DNA from 2 places in the Methylophilus sp. TWE2 genome. Region 2 is predicted to be linked to the other one. Evidence: predicted binding sites of a transcription regulator. Region 2 holds the regulator's gene; the other holds the start of a gene.
What was found. Region 2 encodes sigma-54, which starts transcription at its own class of promoters, with help from an activator protein. Its sites were predicted from a motif close to TGGCACNNTTCCTGCT; they were not measured.
Positions count from the first base shown of each region.

Region 1: ACJ67_RS15160 (type II secretion system protein) is a predicted target of sigma-54. The motif match lies at 6,172-6,187, and genes of this name have one in related genera.

Region 1 covers NZ_CP012020.1:610,727-618,852, forward strand. Annotated here, with positions in the region: gene ACJ67_RS02950 (GGDEF domain-containing protein) at 1-30, opposite strand, end outside; gene uvrD (DNA helicase II) at 248-2,428, opposite strand; gene trmL (tRNA (uridine(34)/cytosine(34)/5-carboxymethylaminomethyluridine(34)-2'-O)-methyltransferase TrmL) at 2,653-3,117, opposite strand; gene ACJ67_RS02965 (GspE/PulE family protein) at 3,260-4,912, shown strand; gene ACJ67_RS02970 (type II secretion system F family protein) at 4,918-6,132, shown strand; gene ACJ67_RS15160 (type II secretion system protein) at 6,262-6,702, shown strand; gene ACJ67_RS02980 (GspH/FimT family pseudopilin) at 6,709-7,170, shown strand; gene ACJ67_RS02985 (type II secretion system protein) at 7,203-7,826, shown strand; gene ACJ67_RS02990 (prepilin-type N-terminal cleavage/methylation domain-containing protein) at 7,810-8,126, shown strand, end outside.
Region 2 covers NZ_CP012020.1:2,812,908-2,821,033, forward strand. Annotated here, with positions in the region: gene ACJ67_RS13290 (cation:proton antiporter) at 1-1,964, opposite strand, end outside; gene ACJ67_RS13295 (KpsF/GutQ family sugar-phosphate isomerase) at 2,328-3,188, shown strand; gene lptC (LPS export ABC transporter periplasmic protein LptC) at 3,215-3,868, shown strand; gene lptA (lipopolysaccharide transport periplasmic protein LptA) at 3,884-4,540, shown strand; gene lptB (LPS export ABC transporter ATP-binding protein) at 4,552-5,298, shown strand; gene ACJ67_RS13315 (RNA polymerase factor sigma-54) at 5,305-6,855, shown strand; gene tyrS (tyrosine--tRNA ligase) at 6,901-8,126, opposite strand, start outside.

The sequences.
Region 1 (8,126 bases), 880 kb from region 2:
GACTTCAAGCTGAGGAGGGGCATATATCATGCAAGCAGTATCGACTGATTTAACTGCTTCTTGATTAAAGCTATGCAAAGGGTTGATGAAATATTTGTGACAATGTCTCCAGAATCAAGGCATTCTTAGACTTGCGTTGTTAGTGACTTTGTAGACGGACAATGATTCAGTTAAATCGACCACTCTTTGCTTGAGCGCACTCAGTGTTTAGCAATTCATGCAGCCCATGAAATACGGTTAACAGGCCCTAAACTTTTTCCAGCTTGGCGTATTCCAGCATCAATGTTTTGAGACCTGCGCTGCCAAAATTCACTTTCACGGCCAGGTCGCTGGCATTCCCTTCATAGCTCACCACTACGCCTTCACCGAATTTGCTATGGCGCACGCTTTGGCCTATCTTGAATGGATAATTGGCCTGTGCGCTTGCAGGTTGTGCGGCAGGCATGGCATATTGACCGCCGGCTGCATAAGGTTTGGATACTGGTTTGCTATTCAGGCGTTTGGTCAGTTCAGCCGGAATCTCGTCCACGAATCTTGAGGGAATGCCATAACGGACTTGACCATGCAGCATGCGACTTTGGGCATAGGTGAGATAGAGCCGCTGGCGTGCACGAGTGACGGCAACATACATCAGGCGACGTTCTTCTTCCAGCCCGCCATTTTCGTAAGCGGCCTGGTCATGCGGGAACAGGCCTTCCTCGACACCGCTGATAAACACGCTCTGGAACTCCAGGCCTTTGGCGGCATGCACAGTCATCAATTGCAGTGCTTCATGACCAATATCAGCCTGGTGGTCGCCTGCCTCAAGGCTGGCATGGTTCAAAAACTGCGTCAGCAGGTCAGCATCTTCATCCATATTATGATGATTGCCCAAATCCTGCTTGCTAAAGGCGACGGCAGCCGTCACCAGTTCCTGCAAGTTTTCGATGCGGTCCTCACCCTCTTTGTCATTTTGGTAATGTGCGATGAGTCCGCTCAGGTTGATGACCATTTCTGCCATTTCACCCAAGGTGATGCCATAGCCCTGATCCACCATCTGCCGGATCAGCGCAACAAACCCCTCCACGCCTTTACTGCCAAGCTTGCCTTCCCCCACCTTGTTGGTAGCAGCCTGCCACAAACTGCACTCGTTCTGGCGTGCAGCCTCCTGCAATTGCTCCAGGCCGCGTGCACCAATCCCGCGTGGCGGAAAATTGATAATGCGTAACAAAGCGGTATCATCATTGGCGTTGGCAATCAGGCGCATATATGCCAGCGCATGTTTGATCTCGGCACGTTCAAAAAAGCGCAGGCCGCCATACACACGATAGGGGATGTTGGATGAAAACAGCGTGTGTTCAAGAATGCGTGATTGCGCGTTGCTACGGTAGAGCAGGGCCATCTCGCCTAATGGAACCCCTTCTTTTTGCAGCATGTTCACTTCATCGACAATGAATTGTGCTTCGTCAGTATCGTTATAAGCCTCATAAATGCGAATCGGTTCGCCTTTGCCAGCCGAAGTCCACAGGTTTTTGCCCAACCGGTTCTGGTTATTCGCAATGATGGCGTTGGCTGCATCGAGAATATTGCTGTGCGAGCGGTAGTTTTCTTCGAGTTTGACGATATTCTGCACATTAAAGTCGCGCTGGAAATCATTCATATTGCCGACGCGTGCGCCGCGGAAAGCGTAAATGCTCTGGTCGTCATCACCCACCGCAAAAATACTGTTATGTGCGCCACCGAGCAGTTTTAGCCAAAGGTATTGCAGGCGGTTGGTATCCTGGAACTCATCGACCAGGATGTATTGAAAACGTTGCTGATAGTGCGCGCGGATATGCGGTTCACGTTCCAGCAGTTCATAGCAGCGCAATAACAGTTCAGCAAAGTCGGCTACCCCTTCACGGTTACATTGCTGGTCGTAGGCGGCATAAATTTCACGCAATTTCTGACTGTGGCCATCGTAGGCATCTACCGCATCGGCTCGCAGGCCTTCTTCCTTGCAGCTGTTGATATAACCCATCACCTGTTTGGGCGGATATTTCTCATCATCCACATTCATCGCTTTCATGACGCGTTTGATGGCTGACAGCTGGTCGGCGGTATCTAAAATTTGAAATGTATTCGGTAAGCCCGCTTCACGGTAATGCGCGCGCAACATGCGGTTACACAGGCCGTGAAAGGTGCCTGCCCACATCCCACGCGTATTGATCGGCAACATGCTGGTCAAACGCGTCAGCATTTCCTTGGCGGCCTTGTTGGTAAAGGTTACCGCCATCAAGCCCATCGGCGAGGTTTGCCCGGTCTGGATCAGCCAGGCAATGCGGGTGGTCAGCACACGGGTTTTGCCACTACCGGCGCCTGCCAGAATCAATGCAGAGACATGCGGCAGGGTGACCGCTTGCAGTTGTTTGTCGTTGAGGCCCTGAAGGAGATTGGTTTCAGATTGCATGTCTTATTATCGCATGACGGGTATACCGGTTGAGTGAAAAATATCTGCACCCAACCTGAAGGTGGTTGTTAAGTTGTTGGAACTTTTTAAACAGTCTATTGCTCTTACCAGTACGATGATGATGAATCATCTTTCCGCTTCTTTCCTCCCTGAGCGGAAGCCTTTACGATGAGGCCTGTTGCCCCGATTTACCCCTTAATCGGGGCTTTTTTTGTCTATTGCTTTCATACGCCGCCAGGAAAGCCAGTTTGTCGCCAGGCTTCATACAGCAAAATCGCCGCCGAGTTTGACAGGTTCAGGCTGCGGCTATGCGGCAGCATGGGTAACCTGACCCTGTGTTCAGGCGCAAACTGTGAGCGAATGTCTTCTGGCAGGCCGCGTGATTCCGGCCCAAAGACAAATACATCTTCATCTTTGAATTGCAAGTCAGTGTGACGAGTGCTGCCTTTGGTGGTGAGCGCAAACATGCGTTTGCCCTGTAACGATTGCTGGCATTCGGCCCAGTCTTCGTAGACAGTCAGTTCAGCGTATTCGTGGTAATCCAGCCCTGCCCGTTTGAGATGTTTGTCCGAGAGTTCAAAGCCCAGCGGCTTGACCAGATGCAGTTTGGCGCCGGCATTGGCACATAAACGTATGATATTTCCTGTATTGGGCGGAATTTCTGGTTCGAAAAGCACGATATGAAACATTTTTTGCAGCTTGTTTACAAACGTAGGATTAAAATGTTGGTGATATGATAGACGAGAAAAGTCTATAAAGATAAATAATTACAACGCCATGGCTCGTCCCGAGAAAATTAGATTAGGTGAAATTCTGGTCAGGCAGAATTTCATGACCCAAGCAGAGCTTGAGCAGGCGCTGGAAGAGCAGCGCAAAACTGGCCGCCGCCTGGGTCGCGTCATTGCTGAAAAAGGCTACGCAAATGAGCGGCAAATTGCCGAGGCCGTTGCACATCAGTTGAATATCCCATTTTTGGACTTGGGGCAGTACGAACTGGATGTGAAGCAGGTTCAAAAGCTCCCTGAAGTTCAGTCGCGCCGTTTCCGCGCCATTTTGCTCGAAGAGCGTCCAAACAGTTTCCTCATCGCGATGGTGGACCCATCGGATGTCTATGCGTATGACGAACTCGTCAGGTTGCTTAAGCGCGATATTGATATTGTAGTAGTGCAAGAAAGTCTGCTCATGCAGACCATAGACCGTTCTTATCGCCAGACCGAACAAATTTCCTCACTTGCACTGGAGTTGCAAGAGGATCTGGCTGCTAGCAATGTGGATCTCGCCAGCCTGATGGGTGTTGACCTTGGCATTGACGATGCACCAGTGGTTAAGCTGTTGCAAACCATTTTTGAAGATGCCGTGCAGGTACGAGCTTCCGATGTGCATATTGAGCCACAAGACAACAAGCTACTGATACGTTTCCGTATCGATGGCGTGATGCACTTTCAAACCCAGGCGGATATCAAGATTGCTACTGCGCTGGTGATGCGTCTTAAAATCATGGCGGGTTTGGATATTTCTGAGAAGCGCTTGCCGCAAGATGGCCGCTTTGGTTTTACCGTTAAAGGGCGGGCGGTAGATATGCGTATTTCCACCATGCCTACGCAATACGGTGAAACTGTGGTCATGCGGTTGCTGATCCAGACCACCGGACATTTTCAGCTCGACAAGCTAGGTATGCCAGCAGATTTACTGGTACGTTTTCGCAAGATGATCAACCGCCCGAGCGGGATGGTGCTGGTTACTGGTCCGACCGGGAGTGGTAAAACGACTACTTTGTACTCTGCACTGAGTGAACTGAATACCCCAGAAACCAAAGTGATCACTGTGGAGGATCCTGTCGAATATCGTTTGCCAGGCATTATCCAAACCCAGGTCAATGAGAAAATTGAACTGGACTTCCCCAAGTTATTACGCGCCATTTTGCGTCAGGACCCTGACATCGTGCTGGTGGGCGAAATGCGTGATGAAGAAACCGCGCAGACCGGTTTGCGTGCCTCCATGACAGGCCACCTCGTGCTTTCTACTTTGCACACCAATGACGCGTCTACTGCGCCTGTGCGTTTGATTGATATGGGCGTACCTAGGTTTATGGTGGCCATGTCTTTGCTTGGTGTCATGGCGCAACGTCTGGTAAGGCTGATATGCCCGCACTGTGCTGCAGAACATACGCCTACCGAGAATGAAACGATTTGGCTCAGTCAGGTGCTGCCTGATGCAACGCTACCGACTAACTTCCGCCATGGCAAAGGTTGCCAGCATTGCAATCGTACCGGCTATCTTGGCCGCGTCGGTCTTTATGAATTCCTTGAAATGACAGATGAACTGGCGATGGCTGCCAATATGCCGGATACCAATGTTTTCATCAAAAAAGCGCGTGAACGCCTCAAAGGCAAGACGCTGCGCGACCAATCTCTGCAATTGGCCATTGATGGCAAAACCACGCTGGAAGAAATCATGCGTGTGGATAATCAATTTGAAGAATAGCCTTTATGCCATTATTTGAATACAAGGGGCGGACCGAAGATGGCATGATGGTGACCGGCGTACAGGAGGCCGCGGATGTTGACGCATTGGGTGCTGCTTTAATTGGCACCAGGATTACCCCGGTTGAGATTAAGCCTAAAAAAGCAGGTGCGGTTGCCATTAACCTGTTTGAAGAAAAAGTCACTAGCCTTGATGTCATGATCTTTAGTAAGCAGATGTATACCCTGCTTAAAGCCGGTATTCCTATCATGCGTGCATTGGCTGGCATACAAAGCTCGGTAGGTAATCAAAAATTAGCGCAAGTGGTGGGGCAGTTGCGCGTGAGTCTGGACTCCGGCCGGGAATTGTCAGTGGCGATGACTGAGCATCCTAAGGTCTTTGACAGTTTTTATATCAGCATGATCCGGGTGGGCGAAACGACAGGTAACCTGGATAACATTTTTCTGCGTCTGTCCGAACATATCGAGTTTGACCGCTTTATGCGTGGGCAAATCAAGTCGGCTTTGCAATATCCTATGTTCGTCTTGACCGCCATGGCCATCGCCATTGTGGTGATTAATGTCATGGTGATCCCTCAGTTTGAAAAAGTGTTTGCCAGCATGCATGCGGATTTGCCATTTATCACCAAAATGCTGATCGCTTTTTCAAACTTTATGCGCAATTACTGGTTTGTGCTAATTGGCATGATTGCTGGGGCGGGCTGGTCGTTTAAAACTTATGTTAAAACGGCAAGTGGTCGGTCAAACTGGGATCGCATCAAGATGCGCATCCCGATTGCCGGAAAAATTATTTTTAAAGGCACCATGGCGAGGTTCGCACGCAGTTTTGCTTTATCCACTCGGAGTGGCTTGCCGATTCTGTCAGCTTTGCGCCTAGTGTCTCAAACGGTTGAAAATGAGTATATCTCCGCCAAAATATTAAGCATGTCTGCAGGCATAGAGCGCGGTGAAACCATCTTGCGAACGGCCACACAAACAGGCGTATTTAATTCGCTAGTTTTGCAAATGATCGCAGTAGGCGAAGAATCTGGTTCGCTGGATACATTAATGCAAGAAATTGCCGATATGTATCAAGCGGATGTTGAGTACGACGTTAAAACCTTGGGGGCGCAGATTGAACCTATTTTAATCATGTTCCTTGGGGCACTGGTGTTAGTGCTCGCGTTAGGGGTGTTTTTACCCATTTGGGATATGAGTTCGGTCATGTTGAAAGGGAGTTAATGATTTCTTTGGAACTGTCAGAGATGGACCAAAATTGTCTGGCACAGTCTTTGCTAGAGGTGATTTAACGCAGTTATAACTTGCCACTGTGATGATAACGGCAGGGAATTTTGATTAGGAGTTTAAGTAATGAAAAAACAAGCGGGCTTTACATTGGTTGAGTTGGTCGTAGTAATCGCAGTATTGGGTATTTTGGCAGCGACAGCGTTGCCTAGGTTTGTAAATGTTCAGTCGAACGCGAGGGTGGCTGCAGGTAATGGACTCGCTGCGTCATTACGTTCCGCCGCTAATCTTGCACGCGCCTCATGGGTTGCGGCTGGAAGTAACGCAGGTGCATTGCAAGTGACCATGGATGGTCAAGTTGTAACCGTTAACGGTACAGGCTATCCAACAGCTGATGCGGCGGGCATTGTTGCTGCCTTGCAAAACTTAGATGCACAATTTACACCTTCACATCTGAATGGTGTTTCTACTTTTCAAGTGGGTACTTTTGCTCAATGTACTGTTACTTACACTGAGGCCACAGGAGTGGTTAGTACTGCAAACTTGACTCCCGCAAGGTGTGGCTAATTAATAATGAAGGACACTCTAGGGTTTACCCTTGTTGAGTTGGTCGTCGTTATCGCTTTGACCAGTATTATGGTTGCAGTAGCGACTCCCAGATTCGCAAATGGTGATATCTTTGAAACCCGCGGTGACGCGGGTTTACTTTCATCTACGCTGCGCTATGCGCAGAAAACGGCGATTGCCCAACGTCGAAATGTGTATGTGATTCATAATAATGCATCGCCTGATACAGTGAGCTTGTGTTTCGATACTGCATGCAATCAGACGGTGATTAATCCCGAAACGACGGCTGCATATATCTTTACGAGCAGCAAGAATGTAGATGTCAACTCTGACAATCCCAGTCTTGGGTTTGATTCACTTGGTCGAGCCATCCCGAACTCAACGGTGAGTTATCAAGCGATCAACAGAAAGAATAACGCGCAATCGGTGACCGTGACTGTCGAGGCGGACACCGGATACATACACTGACGAGTCGGCCAGTGACAGGCTGGATAATAATAATGCATCACAACAAACATTACTCTCACAGACAACCAGGCAAACCTGGCATGTGCTCGCAAGCGGGTTTTTCATTGGTGGAGATGGTCGTGTTCATGGTGATTGTAACCACCGCCATCGCCGGTGTCATCGGTGCGCTGTCTTTTATGGGGCGCCATTCTGCAGATCCGCTGGCGCGTAAACAGGCAATTGCGATTGCTGAATCTCTCATGCAGGAAATTCAACAAATGCCTTTTACGTTTTGTGACCCTGATGATCCCAATGCGTCTACTGCCACGGGGTATGGTGATTGCGCCAATCCACAAAACGCGACCTTAAATGGCCCTACACCCTCTACAGAGAGCCGTTACAGTGCCACTGATCCATTTGATAATGTGGCCGATTATGGTGGATTTGCCATGCCTGGTGGCGGATGTGCCGGGATTTGCCGTATTGGCAACGTCACTGCTCTGCCGGGCTTAAATCCTTATGCCGCTTCAGTTGCAATTAGTCAGGTCGGCGCGAGTGGTGCATTTTCAGCGCTGCCCGCAGATGCGGTATTGCAGATTGTGATTACGGTCACAGGCCCTGCAGATACTACAATCCGGCTGACTGGATACAGGGTTCGTTATGCGCCGAGAATTTAACCAACCTAAAACCATCTCAGGCTTCACTTTGGTCGAGTTAGTCATCGTTATTGTTGTGATGGCAATTCTCGGTGGCATTTCCGTCACCTTTATCAAAAACTCCATTCTGGCGTATGTGAATTCTGAGGCTTATTATGAGCTCGCCGATCGCGCCGATATCTCATTGCGCAGGATGTCACGCGATATCCGCAATGCGTTGCCAAATAGCGTCTGGGTATCTGCTGATAATTCCTATGTAGAGTTTGTGCCGATCAAAGCCGGAGGTCGTTATCAGCAGGATACGCTAGATTTTGTCAGTGC
Region 2 (8,126 bases):
CCAGAAATCAAATAGACTTCCATGGCGATGAGGGCAGCATTGCTGCCAAGTAATACCAGGATATCTCCTTCATTCAGTACGATATCACCGCGTGGAGCGATTGGTTCTGGCATATTGAGGCGGCGCAGTTGTTTGACCTCGACGGCAAAATCTTCAAACGGGATATGGTCGAGGCGTAAGCCATGTGCATAGAAGTTTTTGTACATTTCCACCGAGTGTAATTGTGGCAAGGCCGCAGTGGTGGTATCCGCATCACTGACCCCACGGAAGTAGCCTTTAAACATCTTGTAGCGCTCTTCTCGGAACATGCGAATACGCTTGACCACACGGTTCAGCGGAACCCCAAGCGTGACTAACGCATGCGAGGCGAGCATCAGGCTGCCTTCCAGAATTTCTGGCACAACTTCCGCTGCACCAGCATCCCTCAGCACGTCCATGTCACTATCATCATGCGTACGCACAATCACCGGCAGGCTGGGATTTTTCTCTTGAATCACATGCAATACTTTCATAGTGGCACGCGTTTCGGCATAACTCACGATCACCGCTTTAGCACGACCCAAGCCTGCAGCCTCCAGCACAGAGCGTCGGCCAGCATCTCCATAAATCACGCTTTCCCCAGCAGCAGCCGCTTCCTGTACACGGCTGGCATCCATATCCAGCGCCACATAAGGGATATTTTCCTCACGCAAAAAACGTCCCAGGTATTGTCCACTACGGCCATAACCGCAAATAATGACATGGTCACGCAAATCCTGGCTATGCTCCTGTATTTGATCGACCACTTTGATGCTGTTGCGGGTATAGCTCTTGACCAGTGCGCGCGCGATACGCCCGTTGTATTGGATAATAAATGGGGCCACCAGCATGGACAGAACTGCCACCGACAACACTAGCTGCAATGCCTCACCGTCAATTAGTTTGGTTTGCAAACCGAGCGCCAATACCACAAAACTGAATTCACCCGCCTGACCAAGAATGATGCCGGTACGTACGCCCACACCCATTTCAAAACCGTAAATTCTGGTCAGCAATGCAATCAGACCTATCTTGAAGAGCAGGAAGAAAACCAGTAAGAAAATGATCAGTACAATGTGTTCGATCAGCACTGACACATCAAGCAACATGCCTACACTGATAAAGAACAAGCCTAATAGAATATCTCGGAACGGTGCGATATCTGACTCCACCTGATAGCGGTACTTGGTCTCCGAGATCAGCATGCCTGCCACAAACGCACCCAGCGCATAAGACAGGCCCACAAAATTGGTCGCAGCGGCCATCAGCAATGTCACCATCAGCACATTGAGCACGAACAACTCGCGTGAGCGTTGCTTGGCAACCAGTTCAAACCAGAAATTCAGGGCATTTTTACCGAACCTGAATAACAAAAACAGCAATACAGAGGACTTGATCAGGGTCAGTCCGAGTACATCCAGCCAGTTATCGCTGTGTGATCCCAGTGTCTGGATCAACACCAGAATTGGAATCACCGCCAGGTCCTGGAACAGCAACACACCGATACTCAAACGACCATGGCGGGAGTTGAGATCAACACGTTCCATCAGGATTTTTGACACAATCGCAGTAGAAGACATGGTGATAGCAGCACCAATAATGAAAGCAGAAGTCAGGCTGAGGCCAGCCAGCTTGCCTAGCACCAGACTGGCCAGCAACGTCAGGACAACCTGGCCGCCACCGAGGCCGAACAGGGTTTTGCGCATGGCATACAATTTGGGCAGGCTAAACTCAAGACCAATACTGAACATGAGGAACACAATGCCAAACTCAGCCACTTGACGGCCACTCTCTTCATCTTCCAGCAACCCCAGGACATGAGGCCCGAGCACGATCCCAATCATGAAGTAAGCCAGCATGGCAGGTAAGCCGAGGATACGGAACAGGCCGACGGCAAATACCGAACTGGTGAGTAGCAATAGTAAATGGATCAGGGAATCAAACATGCAATTGTTCTAAGCACTTATGTCAGGCCACAAACACATGCCAGCCTGTAAATCATTGATAGAGGTAGTCAAGGATATATTCTGAAACAGACTTGTTTCAAGTGGATGCATCCTGCCACAAAACACTATTTTATGCAAAAAATGTGCCTGGCAACAAAAAAACCGTAAAAAAATGGCCTTTTGCTTTCTTGCCAAGGGACTCACTTGTTATACTAACCCGCCATGAACAGAGCAAACGATGGTGTCCACCTTGTGAAAAGCGCTGACATCGTGACACGTGCACGAGGCATACTGTTACACGAAGCCGATGAAATACGCCAACTGGCAGACCGCTTGGGCAGCGCGTTTGAAGCAGCAGTGCATATGATCCTTGATTGCCGCGGCCGCGTGGTAGTAACAGGCATGGGAAAGTCCGGTCATATTGGTGGCAAAATTGCTGCCACACTGGCGAGTACCGGCACACCTGCTTTTTTCATGCATCCGGCCGAGGCCAGTCATGGTGACTTGGGCATGATTACCTCTGAGGATGTCGTCATTGCCTTGTCGAACTCCGGCGAAAGCGACGAAATTATCAACATTCTTCCAGCCATCCGTCGTATAGGTGCCCGCATTCTGAGCATTACCGGTAGCGAAAGCTCTACCTTGTCACGCGAATCCGAGGTGCATTTAAGTGCTGCTGTCAGCCATGAAGCCTGCCCACTCGGCCTCGCACCGACAGCGAGCACCACCGCAGCATTGGCGTTAGGTGACGCGCTTGCACTCTGTGTACTTGATTTGCGTGCATTCACTGCAGAGGACTTTGCACGCTCACATCCTGGCGGAAGCCTGGGTCGTAGACTACTGGTCAGGATTAAAGATGTAATGCGCACCGGTAATGCGGTTCCCTGGGTGAACGAACAAGCCACAGTGCAGGATGCCATTACGCAAATCTCCAGCAAAGGCATGGGATTTACTGCTATTGTGGATCACCAGCATCATCCGATCGGCATTTTTACGGATGGGGATTTACGCCGCTTGTTTATGCAAGGCAAGAGCAATACCCAGACTGCCATTACTTCAGTCATGAATACCCACCCCCGCTTGTTAGGGACGCAACAAATGGCAGTGGATGCAGTTAATCTGATGGAGCAATATAAAATTAACGGTTTTTTGGCAGTGGACGAGCAACAACAATTGATAGGTGCGTTTAATATGCACGACTTACTGAAGGCGAAAGTCGTTTAGGCCAGCTGGTCTCCTGGAATTCACGCATGCTTAAACACCCTATTTTATTGCCAATTGCGTTAATGCTGTTTTTAGCGCTACTGACATTCTGGATCAATCAGACTGTCCAGGAGCAGGGCCTCAGCATTAGCCGCTTGAACCGTCATGACCCTGACTATATGTTGCATAACTTTGTCAGCACACGAACCAATGCGACGGGCAATACCAAATATGTGCTGGCCGCGATAGAAATGCGTCACTTTCCGGACAATGATTACACAGAACTGAAACGCCCGCGTTTCACCCAGTTCGGTTTGGACAAGCCATACACACAAATTTATGGCCAGCGTGGAAAGATTTCCGCCAATGGTAAACTGGTAGAGTTTAACAAGCAGGTGAAAGTGATCCGTCAAGGCACCGCCGAAAAGGGTGAAATGCAGCTCCACACTGAACAGTTAACCATGGAACCCGATACCGAAGTCGCTTATACCGACTTACCGGTCAAGATTTATCAAAAACCGGCAACCGTCATTACCGGTACCGGCCTGCGCTTTGATAACAAGGCACAGACCACGCAATTATTTAACCGGGTGCACGTGCATTATGAGCGTGCACCTGACGCAGCCAAAGCTGCAACCCCGACAAAACCTGCCGAAAAAATAGGTAATCGGAAAGAAATAGGAAACCGTAAGGGTCGTTGATTCTGGAGAAATGAGTTGAATACGCACAAGCCATTATTTTATGTCAGCTGTTTGGCCTTATGGACATTACTACATTGGTCAACCAGCGTATTGGCTGAAGAATCGGACCGTGACCAGCCTATTGAGCTGGAGGCTGACACGGTGACTGTGAATGACGCCAAGAAAATCAGTGTTTACACCGGCAATGTCATCCTCAACCAAGGCACCTTGCAGATCAAGGCTGACAAAATGATTGTGCGAGAAGACCAGGATGGATTCCAGCACAGCACCTGCACGGGTAACCCAACCACCTTCAAGCAAAAGCGCACGGGCAAGGATGAGTGGATGCAAGGCAGTGGCCAGCGTATTGAATACAACGCCCGCATGGACAAGGTACAACTTTATACCAATGCCTGGGTCAAACGCGGTGAAGATATCGTGACTGGCGACTACATCAGCTATGACGCCAATGCTGAATATGCTGAAGTGATCGGTGGCACCAAAGCCAACCCGAATGGCACCGCAGGTAGCCGCGTCAAGGCAACCATCCAGCCGAAAAACAAAACCACCCCGCCAGTGATTGATAACAAACCCAATTCGCAGCAAGGCCTGCGCATGAACCGTTCACTGCAACTCAAAGTTGAGCCGGTACCCGGCGATGCTGGCAGCGAACCTAAGAAAGAGCAACCGTAAAGACCTGGCCCATGCAGACAAGCGCTTTATCAGAACATAATCATTTACACGTCAGTCGCCTAAAAAAAGCCTATCAGGGCCGTACAGTAGTGAAAAACACGACGTTGGAGCTTCACAGTGGCGAAGTCATTGGTTTGCTGGGCCCCAATGGTGCTGGTAAAACCACCAGCTTTTACATGATTGTCGGACTTGTGGCCCTGGACGACGGTGAAATCAGCCTGAATGGGGCCGATGTCAGCCACGCGCCCATGCATGAGCGCGCACGCATGGGACTCGCTTATTTACCGCAAGAGGCCTCCATCTTCCGTAAAATGTCGGTCACCGACAATATTATGTCCATTCTGGAAACGCGTCCCTATAACGACGAAGAGCGTGAGGCAAGGCTGGAATCATTACTGGACCAGCTGCATATCCAGCATATCCGCAACAGCCAGGCCGTGAGCTTGTCTGGCGGTGAGCGCCGTCGTGTGGAAATCGCGCGATGCCTGGCCACGGACCCGAAATTCATCCTGCTAGACGAGCCCTTTGCCGGGATTGACCCAATTGCAGTGATTGAGATCCAGAAAATCATCCGCTACCTGAGCAGCCAGAATATTGGCATCTTGATCACTGACCATAATGTACGCGAAACTCTGGACATTTGCGATCGCGCATATATCGTCAATGAAGGCGCCGTGTTTGCGGCTGGCACACCCGACGAAATCATCCAGAATGAAGGTGTTCGTGAAGTTTACCTGGGTAAGAACTTTAGGTTGTAATTTGTTATGAAGCAAAACCTGCAATTACGCATTTCACAAAACCTGGCACTGACTCCGCAGCTACAACAGTCTATCCGTCTGTTACAGTTATCCACATTGGAGCTCAGCCAGGAGCTGGAAACCATTCTTCAGGAAAACCCGTTGCTGGAGATGGCCGATGGAGAAGAAGGCGAGTTTGAGGACAATTCAGCAACCCCTACCGAAGCTATCGAATCAGTCCATGCAGACGATGCCAACTCGTTTGACCTGGCCACCCAGCAAGAAATTACTGCACCTGCCGAGACGCTGCGCGAAGACTTACATGATGAACTTGGCAGCAATGAAGGCGAACTGGCCAATCTCAGCGAAGAATTCAACCCTCCCGAATTTGAAGATAATTACGAAGAGTTTGGCAGCACCAGCAACTGGGATGAGGCAGGCCGCAACAACCTTGATGATGAGGATAGTGATTTTTCGCGGCAGGATGCCAGCAATATCAGCCTGCGCGAGCATTTACTGGACCAGATTCAACTGGCGCATCTGTCACAGCGTGACATGACGCTGGTCAAGTTGCTGCTCGACAGCATAAATGACGACGGCTACCTTGAGCAAGACTTGCAGGAAATTGTTGAACACCTGCCGCTTGAGCTCGAAGTTGAGCTGCTTGAACTTGAGACCGCACTCAAACTGATACAGAACCTGGACCCGGTAGGTGTCGGAGCCCGTGACTTGCGGGAATGCCTGTTATTGCAACTGCAACACTTGCCGTCAGAAACGCCTTATTTACGTACGGCCATGGCACTCGCAAAAGATCATTTGGCCCTGCTGGCCAATAAAGACTTTGTCAAATTGCGCAAACTGCTCAGTTGCGATGAAACCGCACTGAAAGGAGCGCAACAACTCATTCGCCAGCAAAACCCCAAACCTGGCAGCGAATTTGCCACCTTTAGTCACGACCACTTTATCCAGCATGATGTGGTAGTCAAAAAAATCAAAGGTATCTGGGTCGCATCGCTCAACGATGGCGTGATTCCCAAACTGCGTATCAACCAACTGTATGCTGACATCCTCAAACGCAACCGCGAAAGCTCAGGCCAGTATCTGCAAAGCCAGATGCAGGAAGCAAAATGGATGATCAAAAATATCCAGCAGCGCTTCTCCACCATTCTGCGCGTGTCGCAAGCGATTGTAGACCGTCAGCGCAACTTCTTTGAGCATGGCGACATTGCCATGCGGCCATTGGTGCTTCGTGAAATTGCCGAAGAGCTAGATTTGCATGAAAGCACTGTTTCACGAGTCACCACGCATAAATATATGCTCACACCGCGTGGCGTTTACGAGCTCAAATATTTCTTTGGCAGTTCGGTGGCAACTGATGCGGGCGGCTCTTGCTCGGCGACGGCCATCCGCGCCTTGATCAAACAAATGGTGGCAGAAGAAAACCCGAAAAAACCGCTCTCGGATAACCAGATTACAGATACCTTGGCTCAACAAGGCATTGTGGTCGCGCGGCGTACCATTGCCAAATACCGTGAGTCTTTGAATATTCCGCCCGCCAATTTACGCAAATCGCTTTAAACAAAAAGGCCGCAGATGCGGCCTTTTTTTATTGCTCGAGCGTCTTTATTTAATCGTGATTTTTGCAAACTTGCGCTTGCCCACTTGGGCGACCACCGTCACACCTTTAGACAATGGTAGATTCTTGTCTTCAACCTTGACGCTATCCAGCTTGACGCCGCCCTGCTGTATTGCACGCATTGCTTCACTGGTGCTTTCTACCAGCCCCGCCTGCTTCAATAACTGGCTAATGCCTATACTGTCAGTCTCGATAATGACTTCTACCTCTGGCACATCATCTGGGATACCACCTTTGGCACGTGTCTGAAAATCCTGCAAGGCTTTTTCAGCTGCAGCCTGACCATGAAAACGCGCCACGACTTCCTGTGCAAACCCCACCTTGATATTGCGTGGATTTTCACCAGCCGCTACTTGGGCCTTCCATTGTGCAATGTTTTCCAATGAGGCGAAGGACAACAAATCGATATAACGCCACATCAACTCATCCGAAATGGACATGATCTTGGCAAAAATCGTTTCCGGGGCTTCACTAATGCCGATATAGTTACCCAGTGATTTGGACATCTTGTTAACGCCATCCAACCCTTCGAGCAAGGGCATCATGAGGACACATTGCTGTGACTGACCAGCCTGCTTTTGCAACTCGCGTCCCATCAGCAGGTTGAATTTCTGGTCGGTGCCACCTAACTCCAAATCCGCTTGCAAGGCAACCGAGTCATAGCCTTGCAACAAGGGATACAGGAACTCATGAATCGCAATCGGCTGATTACCTTTAAAGCGCTTGGAGAAGTCATCACGCTCCAGCATACGCGCCACGGTATGGCTGGCTGCCAGCTTGATCATGCCAGCTGCGCCCAGTTCGCTTAACCATTTGGAGTTGAAGACGATCTCGGTTTTGGCAGGATCCAGGATTTTAAATACCTGTTCGGCATAGGTATCGGCATTGAGCTTCACCTGCTCAACCGTTAACGGCGGGCGCGTGGCGCTTTTGCCAGTGGGGTCACCAATCATGCCCGTGAAGTCACCAATCAGGAATAAAATCTGGTGTCCCAGATCCTGCAACTGGCGCAATTTGTTAATCAGCACCGTATGCCCCAAATGCAAGTCTGGTGCGGTCGGGTCAAAACCTGCCTTCACGCGAAGTGGCTTGCCTGTTTTCAGTTTTTCCACCAGCTCTTGTTCGATCAGCAGCTCGTCTGCCCCGCGCTTGATAATCGCCAGCGCTTGCACGATTTCCGGACTTAAAACTTCGACGGCTGAGGATTGGGTTA